DNA from 2 places in the Nocardioides marinisabuli genome. Region 2 is predicted to be linked to the other one. Evidence: predicted binding sites of a transcription regulator. Region 2 holds the regulator's gene; the other holds the start of a gene.

Region 1 (6,157 bases), 1.5 Mb from region 2:
GGTTCACCAAGGACTGGACCTACATCGACGAGCGCAAGGTCACCGGCGGCATCTACTCGCTGAGCCTGCAGCCGGGCACCTACTACCTGCAGTTCGTCGACCTGCGCCCGGCGTACAACGTCACGAAGTACGCCCCCACCGACATCAAGGTGAAGGTCGGCGACACGTCGGTGCAGAAGAACGTGCGGATGAAGCGCGGCGCCGCGATCACCGGGACCGTGCGCGCCGGCGGCAGGGTCGCCGGCGGCGCCGAGGTGGTCGCCGCCAACGCCGCCGAGCAGTCCTACCGGGTCACGGCCAACAAGCGCGGCCAGTTCGCGCTGGGCGGTCTGCCGGCCGGCAGCTACTCGGTCTTCACCTACGACCGCAAGAAGGCCTACGTCGGGCGCTCGACCTACCTGGCGGGCATGAAACTGGGCCAGGTCCGCAACACCCCGATCAGCCTGGGGACCCGGGCGGGGCGGCTGCTGGTCGACCTGCGCACCAGGGACGGCAAGGTCAAGGAGAAGGTGTTCGTGACGGCCGTCAGCAAGGCCACCGGGCAGTTCTGGACCGTCAAGGCACGGGGCGGCGAGGCGATCTTCTCCGGGCTCTTCCCCGGCAAGTACCGCATGGTCGCCCCCGGCGTCGGCAGCTTCCTGCCCCAGAGCGGCGCCATCAAGGGGGCGATGGTGCGGTCCGGCAAGGACGACCTGGCCAGCACCTTCACCTGGACCAAGCGCGGGGCCACCATCAGCGGCGCCGTCGTCGACGAGGAGCACCCCGACGCGCCCATGGAGGACGTGGAGGTGCTCGCCTTCGACCAGTCCGGCGCGCGGCTCGGCTCGGCCACCACCGGCGCGGACGGCCTCTTCACGATCACCGGAGCGATCACCACCCAGCAGGGCGTCACCGTGAAGATCCAGCCCGGCGGTGCCAACCCGCCGTACCTGCAGGGCACCTACTACTGCAAGTACGGCACCGCGAGCCAGGGCGGCGTCTCGGTCCGCACCGGGGAGGACACCGTCCTGGGCATCCTGGCGCTGCCCCAGCTGCCGACCGCCCAGCAGGACAACCGGTCCAACTGCGGCCCCGACGCCACCGCGCCACGTCAGGCGGACGCCCGACGATGAGCCCCGCCCCCGCCGGCACCGGCATCGCGCTGCGCCTCGTGCGCGCGCGGCCGTGCGTCGCGCGGGTGCGGTGGTGGGGCCCCGACGGGCGGCTCGGGGGCGACAAGCGGGTGCACGACGCGACGACCCTCATCACGGTGCCCGCCGGCACCTGGCTCCTCGACGTCGAGGACGACCACTCCTCGCACGACCCCTCGCGGCTGGCCCCGGCCCGCCTCGAGGTGCAGGTGCGCGACGGCTGGCGCACCGCGGCTCAGGCGCACCTGCTGCCCGGCGCGGTGCTCACCGGCAGCGTCCGCACCGCCCAGGACACCCGCGCCCGCTGGGCCGAGGTCGAGGCGAGCGGCCCCGACGGCACGCTGGTGCGCACCCGCACCGACGGGCTCGGCGTCTTCACCCTGGCGGGGCTCGGCGCCGGCACCGTCGTGCTGGTCTCGGCGCGCAGCCGCTGGCACCAGGCCACACCCGTGCTGGCGCGGCCCACCCGCCCCGCCGGTCCCCGGCTGGTGCTGCGGCTGGCCCAGCCGCTGCTGGGCGCCTCACGTCCCGGGGGCACCGACCCCGTGGTCGGCGGCGCGCTGCGCGGGGTGGTCCTCGACGCCGACGGCAAGCGGGCGTCGTACGCCGCGGTGGTGGAGCTGCGCGACGCGCGCGGGTCGCTGCTGGCGCGCACCCGCACCGACCGCGAGGGCCGGTTCGTGGTCGGCGGCGACCTGCCGGCCGCGGCGGGCCTCACCGTCGTGGTGAAGTCCGGCCCGGGCGACGTCGTGGTCGACCGGGTGCACCTGCGCGGGCTCGCGGTGGGCGCCGGTCAGCTCGTCGACCTCGGGACGGTGCGGATGACCCGCGCCGCGCGGCGCCCGCGCCCCGCGCGCGCCAGCCTGCCGCGCGCCACCGCGGCCGCGCTGCGGCTGCCCAGCACGCGGGTGTGAGCCGGCTGGGTCAGCCGACGCTCATGTCGGTGTCGGACCAGAAGGCACGCATGGTGGTGATGCGCCCCTCGTCGTCGAAGGTCATCACGTCGATGGGCGCGAGGGTGAAGGTGCCGCCGTCGGTGATGGTGCGGACCTCGAACAGGAAGGCGGCCTCGCCCGCCGCGATGCGGCAGTCGATGAGCCGGGTCTCCTGCTGCAGGCCCTCGAGCGTGCCGTAGAACGCGGCGATCTCCTCACGCGTAGTCCGCACCGCCGACCCGACCGGGTCCTCGACGGTGGCGCCCTCCGCGAAGAGGTCCACGATCTCGGCGGCGGTGCCCCCGGCGATCAGGGACACGTAGGCCTCCACGACCTCACGGATCCGCTCGTTGCTCGCTGCCACGTCCACTCCTCGTACGTCGTCGGGGCCCGGCCAGAACACGTTCCAGTTCCGGGGGTGTGCGGCGAGAGTAGCGTGCGCAGGGCCCGGCGCGTTTCAATGGCCGGGCCGGCGCTGCCGGCAGCACCGTCCGTCGATCGAGGAACCGTCTCCCGCATGCTGCACGACCCCCGGCCCTGGTGGCCCCTGACCGATGCCGACGACCTGCGCGAGGAGCTCGTGGCGGCCTACGCCTCGCCGCAGCGCGGCTACCACGACGTGCAGCACCTCGTGGAGGTGCTGACCCGCCTCGACGAGCTCGGCGAGCACGGCGCGGTGGTGCGGCACCTGCCGGTCGTGCTGGCCGCCTGGTTCCACGACGCGGTCTACGACGGCGAGCGCGACGCCGAGGAGCGCTCGGCCGCCTGGGCCGAGGACGCGCTCACCGGCCGGGTCGAGCCCGACCTGGTCGAGGAGGTGGTGCGGCTCGTGCGGCTCACCGAGACCCACACCCCCGAGCCCGACGACACCCTCGGCTGCCTGCTCTCCGACGCCGACCTGGCCATCCTCGCCGCGCCGCAGGAGCGCTACGACGAGTACGTCGCCGCGGTGCGCGCGGAGTTCGCCCACCTCGACGACGCGACGTTCGCCGAGGGGCGGGCCCAGGTGCTGCTGGGCCTGGCGCAGAAGCCGACCCTCTTCCACACCGCCTACGCCCGGGAGCGCTGGGAGGACGACGCCCGCGCGAACCTGGGGGCCGAGCTCGAGCGGCTGGGCGTCCAGGACGTGCCGGGGCGCCGGGTCTCCTGACCGCACACGAGATCCGTGCCGGGTCGGCGCGAGATCCACGCCGGGTCGGCGCGAGATTCAGGCCGGGTCGCGCTTGCGCCGGCGCAGCCCGGCGGCGACCAGGCGGGCCACCAGCTCGCGGCTGCTGACCGGCGAGGCGCCGGCGGCGACCACGGCGTCGTACCACTCCGCCGGCACGTCGTAGTGGTCGCGGTCGAAGCCGCGCTCGGGGATCTCGAGGCCGCGCGCGAAGGCGTGCAGCTCGTCGTAGGAGGTGTCACTGGCCAGGTGCGACCAGAGCCGCCCGTGCCCGGCCGCGTTGGGCGGGTCGATGAGGATGCCCACACCGCCACCCTACGAGCAGCCCGCGGGCTCCGGCGCGACGGCGCCTTGCCCCGGGGGGACAATGGGGGGCGTGGACAACGCACTGCTCTTCGATGCCCGGTCCCGGGTGCTGGCCGACCTCCAGGCGCGGGGGCACGCGACCCCGGGTGCGGTCTCGGCGCTCGAGGACGCCGTCTCCTCACGCACCTGGTGGGCCGAGCAGTGGCCCGAGGGGGTCGTGTACGTCGCTGGGCTGGTCGCCCAGGACGTGCAGGACGCGCTGCTGGAGCAGGTGGGCCGCTGGCCGCTGTGCCTGGGCTGCACCGAGGGGCCCGAGCACGCGCTCTACATCCACCCCGACCTCGGGGGGCCCGACCCGACGTGGGTCTGCGAGGAGTCCGGGACGCCGGTCGCGGCGCTGGGGACGCTCAGCAGTCCTGGCCCAGCTGGACCCACAGCGTGAAGCGGTCGGCACGGTAGACGGTGCGAGAGACCTCGACGACCTTGTCCTCGCACAGGGCGCGCCGCGAGTGGCGCAGCACCACGCTGGACGGCTCGACCTCGAGCAGCCCCGCCTCCTCGGTGGTGGCCTTGTCGGCGTTGATGGAGTCCTCGGCCCAGGTCGGGCGCAGCCCGCGGGCGTCGAGGGAGTCGTAGAGGCTGGTGGGCATCCCCTGCTGGAGGAACCCCGGCAGCAGCACCTCGTTGAGGTAGGCGTCCTCCAGGCACATCGGCACGCCGTCGGCGCGCCGCAGCCGGCGCCAGTGGATGACCGCGTCGCCCTCGGTCAGCGACAGCGCGCGGGCCACGCCCGGCCCCGCCTGCTCGCGCCGCGCGAGCAGCGTCTGCGACTCCGCCAGCATCCCGCGGCGGGTCATCTCCTCGGTGTAGCCGGTGATCCTGCTGGCGGTGCGGCGCGGGCGGGCCACGAAGGTGCCCCGGCCGGGGATGCGCTCGAGCAGGCCCTCGCCCACCAGCGCGTCCATCGCCTGGCGCACCGTCATCCGGGCCACGCCGAAGCGCTGCACCAGCTCGCGCTCCGAGGGCGCCGGGGAGCCCGGCGCGCTGCCCGCCACCAGGCCGCGCACGTACTCGCGCACCTGCACGTGCTTGAGCGCACGTCCCACAGGAGCCATCACGTCGTCCACGCCAGGCAGACTAGACAGGTCCCGGGCCGCGCGTCCCCGCTTTGCGGGGATTGAGCCGCGACGGGACACGCCCGACCGATGTCGAACACGCGTTCGAGGTCCGGCGTACGATACCCCCATGGACTTCCAGACCACGCTGTTCGCGGCACCGGCCGGCGGGGTGCCCGCACTGGTGGACGCCCTGGCCGGCACCGAGCGCCACCACCTCGACCACGGCGCGTGGGTCGACGTGCGCCGCTCCTGGCTGCCCGAGGCCGACGACGTGATGCGCGCCCTCGTCGAGGAGGTGCCCTGGCGCGCCGAGCGGCGCCAGATGTACGACCGGCTCGTCGACGTGCCGCGGCTGCTGCACACCTACATGATCGGCGAGGAGCTCCCCCACCCCGTCCTCACCCAGGCCCGCGAGGCGCTCAGCGAGCACTACCTGCCCGAGCTCGGCGAGCCCTTCCGCACCGCCGGGTGCTGCTACTACCGCGACGGGCGCGACTCGGTGGCCTGGCACGGCGACACCATCGGCCGGGGCAGCACCCACGACACGATGGTCGCGATCGTCTCGGTCGGCGACCCGCGCAAGCTGCACCTGCGCCCGCGCGGCGGGGGCGAGAGCCGGGTCTTCGAGACCGGGCACGGCGACCTGCTCGTGATGGGCGGCAGCTGCCAGCGCACCTGGGAGCACGCGGTGCCCAAGGTCGCCCACGCCGGCCCGAGGCTCTCGGTGCAGTTCCGGCCGTTCAACGTCTTCTGAGCTCGCAGCGACGAGCCGGACGGCGACCCGACCCTGGTACGGCGCCGGAGGCGTGTCCCGGAGCGACCTCGCAGGCGCCGGTCCAGGCCTGGGTCGTCAGCACCGGAAGCACCGCCTCTAGGGCGCCGAGCCGAGGGACCCGGGGAGCTCACCGGTCCGCAACCAGCCGAAGACGGTGACGATCTCGGCGTGGAGGTCCTGCGGCAGGTGCCCGCCGGTCTCGTCCTCGATGACCAACGCCGTCGGAAGGTGACGCGCGAGCCACCGTCCGTGGTCGGGCGGGCAGGAGAAGTCCTGCAACCCATAGGTGAGCAGCACCGGCACGGAGACGGAGCTCAGGGCGAAGCCCCACGGCCGCGCGAAGGCCAAGGTGTCGTCGACCGCACCCCCGACACCGTGCGCGGACTGCTCCGCCATGATGCGCGTGAACACCTCGACCACCTCCGGACGGGCCAGGACCTCCCGGTCCCCCTGTCCCATGCCCTCGCCCAGCAGCGACGAGGGGTCAGAGACCAGGGCGTGCTCCATCCGGGTCAGCGCGGACCGGATCCTGGTCTCGAGGTAGGCCTCGCCGTCCTCGGCCCACTCCAGCGACTCAGCGGCCTCGGGCGCCATGTCGTGGAGCCACTCGGAGCGACTCAGGCCTCCCTCGCCCAAGGGGGCCAGGCTGGACTGGCAGGCGACGCGCTCGACCCGGTCTGCCAGCAAGGCGGCGCACGCCAAGGCGTGCGGGCCGCCCCCGGACC
Region 2 (6,157 bases):
AAGACCTCGTAGTGCTCGGTCTTGAGGCCGGGGGCGTCGATGACGTGGCCGTGCTCGGCGATGTAGGCCACGATCGCCTCGATCGACTCGGGCTGGTAGCCCATCTTCTTCAGCGCGCGCGGGATGGTCTGGTTGACGATCTGCATCGAGCCGCCGCCGACGAGCTTCTTGAACTTCACCAGCGAGAAGTCGGGCTCGATGCCGGTGGTGTCGCAATCCATCATGAAGCCGATGGTGCCGGTGGGCGCGAGCACCGAGGCCTGCGCGTTGCGGAAGCCGTTGGTCTCGCCGAGCTTCTGCACGTCGGCCCACGCGGCGGTGGCCAGCTTGTGCACCTGCGAGTCGGCGATGTGCAGGGTGCGCACGGTGTCGTTGGCGGCCTGGTGCTTACGCATCACGCGCTTGTGGGCGTCGGCGTTGCGGGCGTAGCCGGTGTAGGGGCCCACCACGCCGGCCAGCTCGGCCGAGCGCTTGTAGGAGACACCGGTCATCAGCGAGGTGATGGTCGCGGCCATCGAGCGGCCGCCGTCGGAGTCGTAGCCCAGGCCCATCGCCATCAGCAGCGCGCCGAGGTTGGCGTAGCCGATGCCGAGCTGGCGGTAGTCGCGGGTGGTCTGGCCGATCGGCTCGGTCGGGAAGTCGGCGAAGCAGATGGAGATGTCCATCGCGGTGATGATCACCTCGACGGCCTTCGCGAACAGCTCGGCGTCGAAGGTGTCGTCGTCCTTGAGGAACTTCAGCAGGTTCAGCGACGCCAGGTTGCACGAGGAGTTGTCGAGGCTCATGTACTCCGAGCACGGGTTCGACGCGGTGATGCGCCCCGTCTCGGGGTTGGTGTGCCAGTCGTTGATGGTGTCGTCGTACTGCAGGCCCGGGTCGGCGCACTCCCACGCGGCGGTGGAGATCTTGCGGAACAGCTCGCGGGCGTCGACGGTCTCGATGACCTCACCGGTGCCGCGCGAGCGCAGCCCGAACTCGGTGCCCTCCTCGACCGCGCGCATGAACTCGTCGGAGACGCGGACCGAGTTGTTGGCGTTCTGGTACTGCACCGAGGTGATGTCCTCGCCGCCCAGGTCCATGTCGAAGCCGGCGTCGCGCAGCGCGCGGATCTTGTCCTCCTCGCGCGCCTTGGTGGCCACGAACTCCTCGATGTCGGGGTGGTCGACGTCGAGCACGACCATCTTGGCCGCACGGCGCGTCGCGCCGCCCGACTTGATGGTGCCGGCCGAGGCGTCGGCGCCGCGCATGAACGAGACCGGGCCCGAGGCGGTGCCGCCGGAGGAGAGCAGCTCCTTGGAGGAGCGGATGCGCGAGAGGTTCAGGCCGGCACCGGAGCCGCCCTTGAAGATGAAGCCCTCCTCCTTGTACCAGTTGAGGATCGAGTCCATCGAGTCGTCGACCGAGAGGATGAAGCAGGCCGAGACCTGCTGCGGCGAGGGCGTGCCGACGTTGAACCAGACCGGGGAGTTGAAGGAGAAGTACTGGTTGACCAGCAGCCAGGTCAGCTCGTGCTCGAAGACCTCGGCGTCGGCCTTGGTGGCGAAGTAGCCGTGCTCGACGCCGCCCTTGACGTACTGCTCGACCACGCGGTTGATGAGCTGCTTGAGGCTGCGCTCGCGGGCGTCGGTGCCGACCGCGCCGCGGAAGTACTTGGTGGTGACGATGGTCGAGGCGTTGACCGACCAGGTGGCGGGGAACTCCACGCCGCGCTGCTCGAAGACGGTGGCGCCGGTCTTCCAGTTGGTCTGGACGACGTCGCGGCTCTCCCAGGTCAGCTCGTCGTAGGGGTGCACCCCCTCGGTGCTGAAGACGCGCTCCATCGTCAGGCCCTTGCCCTGGCCCTTGGTCGCTGCGTCGGCTCCTGCGCCGCTCACCGTCTCGGTCATGCCGTGCTCCTCTGTGTCCCGGTCTAAGGGGTGCTGGTTGGTGCGGTCTGCTGCTGGGGGGTGCTGTGTCGGCGCCCGTCCCGATGGTCGCTGCGACCACCGACATCGGACGTGACACCGGGTGATGCGGTGAGGGAAGAGGTGGTGCGCCCGGCAGGCAGCTTCCCCACTACCTGCCGGGCGGTCTGTGTCAGCCCGTGGGCTGGGGCTCGGTGTCGAGCGTCAGGCGCTCGGCGCGGAGCATGGCGATCTCGTCCTCGAAGTCGGCCGCGGAGGCGAACTGGCGGTAGACGCTGGCGAAGCGCAGGTAGGCCACCTCGTCGAGCTCGCGCAGCGGGCCCAGGATGGCCAGACCGACCTCGTGGGCCGGCAGCTCGGCGGCTCCCGCGCCGCGCAGGGTGTCCTCGACGACCTGGCCCAGGCAGGCCAGCTGGTCCTCGGTGACCGGTCGGCCCTTGCACGCCTTGCGCACGCCGGCCACGGCCTTCTCGCGCACGAAGGGCTCGCTGGCCCCCGAGCGCTTCACGACGCTCAGCTGCATCTGCTCGACGGTGGTGAACCGCTTCGAGCAGGCCGAGCAGGTACGCCGCCGGCGGATCGAGCCGCCGTCCTCGGAGACCCGCGAGTCGAGGACCCGGGTGTCGGTGGCACGGCAGAACGGGCAGTGCATCGGGTCCTCCTCTCGGGCGCGCCGCGCAGCCCCCGCGAGGGCTGCTGGGTGTGGATATCGTTGCTCTCCCTGTGGAGAACAACCGGTCACCTGTGCACCATCCCGCATCCATCTGTGAACTAGATGTGGATAACTACACCGGTGTAACTACTAGATGTAGTGGAACCGTACGCCCGGGACCACGAGCCGCGCAAGCCGTCCCGAAAATTTCCTGCGACCCAGATCACACTCGACACATCGGTGCAGGTCAGCGCACCGGGACCGCCCCGAAGGGGTGGCGCCGAGCAGTGCTGGAGCGGCCGCCAGATGCCGGCACCGGTACCGACACCCGGTCGCCGGGGCTGGGTGCGGTCGGACACAATGACGCTGTGAGCGGCGAGGCGGGCGGCCAGGTGGACGAGCAGGTGGCCGGCGCGCCGACTCCCGCTCCCGCCACGGCCGGCAAGCGGGCCGGTTCCCGCCGTGCGGCCCGCCCCCCGCCCGGAGCGCTCGTTCCAGCCGCGGCTGCTCGGCCTGGCCCTGGCCGTCACCGCCGCGGTGGTCGCTTGGGGCTACCTGGTCTACGCCGCCATCGACTTCGGCACCCAGGCCCGCGGCGGGGAGTCGGCCGCCTGGTTCTTCCTGGCGCTCGCCTCCGTCGGGGCCGTGGCCTGCCTCTTCGTGGGCCTGATGCTCATCGCGCGCCTGGGCCGGGCGCTCGGCCTCACCCGCGACCCCGCGACCCCGGCTCCCCCACCGGGCGGACGGCGACGAGCTGCCACAGCGCCCCGAGAGAGATGAACGGCTCCCGGTCGCACAGCGCGAGCTCGAGGCGCTCCAGCGCCGCGTAGAAGTCGGGGTCGGCCTTGCGGCCGTCGTCGGCGACGTAGTCGTTGGCGACCCGGGCGGCGAAGCGGCCCACCACCTCGAGCCCGGCCGCCACCAGCTGCGCCTCGACCTCGTCGCGGGCCACCGCCCGCGCGGTCGTGGCGAAGGTGGCCGACTCCATGTCGTCGCGGCCGAGCTCGTCGAGGGCAGCCTCCGGCCCCTCACGCACCAGCCGCCCGATCACCCGCGCCGCGGGGTTCGGCGCCATCACCGAGACCCGACCGCCCGGCCGCGCCGCCCGCGCCAGGACGTCGCACGTCGGCCGCGCCGGTCTCGGCCGGGCGGTAGTGCAGCACGTTGTGGCACAGCACCAGGTCGAACCCGCCGCCGGCCCCGTCTCCGGCCCCGCTCAGGTCGTCGATCGAGCCCTCGAGGGTCACCAGCCGCTCCCCGCCCCCGCCGACTCGGCGCGGCGGCGGGCCTCGGCGAGCCAGGAGGGCGCCGGTCGAGGACCGTGACGTCGTGGCCGGCGACGGCCAGGCCCAAGGCGTCGCGGCCGTCGCCCCCGCCGACGTCGAGGACCCGCAGCGCCCGCGGCTGCCCGAGGTCGGCCTGGAGCGCCTCGATCTGGCGGCGCAGCGTCTCGCGCACCACCGCGAACCGCAACCGGCCCCAGGGCGCCTCGCACCACGCCTGCCACTGCGCCAGCCTGCTCTCGAAGACGCCGTCGCTCACCACGACACCCTCCCCCACCGGACGCGGAAGACAGGGCCCGACACAGCGCGAGGGGCGGGCCCACTGCGGGCCCGCCCCTCGTCTTTCCCCTGGTTTCGCCGGCCGGGGTCGAGGCGACCGACGAAATCTGTGGGCGGCCACAGGGGCCGCCGCGCCCGGACCGCACCGCGGTCGCGGGCCGTTCCTCAGCCGGCCGGGACGACCAGGCGCTGGCCGGTGACCACCAGGCCACCGTCGAGGGAGTTCAGCTGCTGGATGCGCCCGATGACCTCGCGCACGTCGCCGGACTCGGCGCGCTCGGCGGCGATGGCCCACAGCGTGTCGCCGACGCCGACGGTGATCGTCTCAGTCGCCGGGGCGGTGCCGCTCTCGCTGGTGGCAACGGAGACGCCGGCCAGCACGACGCCCACCAGGGCGACGAGCAGCAGGCCCGCGGCCAGCACAGCGAGCCGGCCGCGGCGGGTCAGCCGCAGCGAGCCGGGCGTCGTACGGCGGGTGGCGCGGACGGCGCCGAGGCGGATCGGGGCCGGGGCGGCGGTGAGGGTCATGGTGCTCATCGGGACCTCCTGGGGAAGGGGGTGGTCGTCGTCGTGCTCGGTCAGGGAGATGTCTACGGACAGCCACCGACAGTCCCGGTCGCGATCCTGCTTCGACCAGGTGTTCGATCGAACACATGAGCGAGACTAGATCAGGTGTTCGAGCCGCGCAAGGGGTGCGGCGAACAATTGTTCGAGATCCCCGACGTCACGCCGGAGCAGCCCGTCGCCGCCTCCACGAGCGCGACACGCCCTTCGAACAGATGTTTGAAGTCGGGCCCGCGCGGCGATAGCGTGGGTCCACGACCCATCCGAGCGGACTCCCCGGCTCGGGCCTCGCGCACGAAAGGCACACGATGGCCACCAAGAACAGCGGCCCCCGCAAGCGCGGGGTCGCGGAGCTGCCCGACGGCCCTCCCGACGCGACCGGCCTGACGCCGCGCCAGATCAAGGTCCTCGCGTGCATCAAGGAGGCCATCGAGACCCGCGGCTACCCGCCGAGCATGCGCGAGATCGGCCAGGCCGTCGGCCTGACCAGCACCTCCAGCGTCTCCCACCAGCTCAAGGTGCTCGAGGAGAAGGGCTTCCTCAAGCGCGACCCGCACCGCCCGCGCGCGCTCGAGGTCTTCCTGCCCGAGCTGATGGCGCGCCGCAAGGCGATCTCCTCGGCCGACGACAGCTCGGTCGACGAGACCGACATCGGCAACACCATGCCGCAGGCCTCCTACGTGCCGGTCGTGGGCCGGATCGCCGCCGGTGGCCCGATCCTGGCCGAGGAGCGGGTCGAGGCCGTCTTCCCGCTGCCCCAGCAGCTGGTCGGCGACGGCCAGCTCTTCCTGCTCGAGGTCTCCGGCGACTCGATGATCGACGCCGCGATCTGCGACGGCGACTACGTGGTGATCCGCCAGGAGCAGACCGCCAGCAACGGCCAGATCGTCGCCGCCCTGATCGGTGAGGAGGCCACCGTCAAGACCTTCCAGCGCAAGGACGGCAAGGTCTGGCTGCTGCCCCACAACGACGCCTACGAGCCGATCGACGGCACCCACGCCTCGATCCTCGGGGTCGTCACCGCGGTGCTGCGCAGCCTCTGAGGCCCCGCACCCGCCCGTCGGGAGACCGAACCGACGGTGAACAGACGGTGCTCACACCGCCGTCCACGTCACGTGGACGGCGGTGTGTCGTTGGATGAGGCGTGACCCCACCACTGACCCCCACCACCGCCGCTGACGCCGCGAGCCCCGCCGACGCCGAGCGGGCCCGCCTCGCCGCCCTCGGACGCCGTACGGTCCTGGCCGCCAGTGCCGTCGGGGCCGGCGGCGCCGCCGTCACCGGCGCCGGCGTGCTCGCCGGCCCGCACGCGGTCGCCGCGAAGGCCCGTCACGACGTCTTCGCCCACGGTGTGGCCTCCGGCGACCCGCTGCCGCGCGCGGTGCTGATCTGGACCCGGGTCACCCCCACCAGGGCCGCCACCCCCGGCTCGGGCAAGGGCCCGCGGGTGGGCGTGCGCTGGGAGGTCGCCACCG

The links. The regulator LexA, encoded in region 2, represses DNA repair genes until DNA is damaged. The targets are predictions, from matches to a motif close to TCGAACANNTGTTCGA.
Region 1: the regulator LexA is predicted to act here: its motif matches at 4,748-4,763, upstream of H0S66_RS04145 (alpha-ketoglutarate-dependent dioxygenase AlkB).

The regions. Positions count from the first base shown of each region.
Region 1 is NZ_CP059163.1:861,433-867,589, forward strand. Features, by position in the region: gene H0S66_RS04110 (carboxypeptidase-like regulatory domain-containing protein) at 1-1,112, shown strand, start outside; gene H0S66_RS04115 (collagen binding domain-containing protein) at 1,109-2,044, shown strand; gene H0S66_RS04120 (nuclear transport factor 2 family protein) at 2,055-2,429, opposite strand; gene H0S66_RS04125 (HD domain-containing protein) at 2,583-3,215, shown strand; gene H0S66_RS04130 (DUF4031 domain-containing protein) at 3,273-3,539, opposite strand; gene H0S66_RS04135 (hypothetical protein) at 3,601-3,981, shown strand; gene H0S66_RS04140 (GntR family transcriptional regulator) at 3,947-4,666, opposite strand; gene H0S66_RS04145 (alpha-ketoglutarate-dependent dioxygenase AlkB) at 4,785-5,411, shown strand; gene H0S66_RS04150 (alpha/beta fold hydrolase) at 5,529-6,157, opposite strand, start outside.
Region 2 is NZ_CP059163.1:2,334,366-2,340,522, reverse strand. Features, by position in the region: gene H0S66_RS11205 (vitamin B12-dependent ribonucleotide reductase) at 1-1,886, opposite strand, end outside; gene nrdR (transcriptional regulator NrdR) at 2,077-2,556, opposite strand; gene H0S66_RS11195 (hypothetical protein) at 3,019-3,336, shown strand; gene H0S66_RS11190 (class I SAM-dependent methyltransferase) at 3,260-3,631, opposite strand; gene H0S66_RS11185 (hypothetical protein) at 3,585-3,803, opposite strand; gene H0S66_RS11180 (LysM peptidoglycan-binding domain-containing protein) at 4,284-4,655, opposite strand; gene lexA (transcriptional repressor LexA) at 4,991-5,725, shown strand; gene H0S66_RS11170 (alkaline phosphatase D family protein) at 5,827-6,157, shown strand, end outside.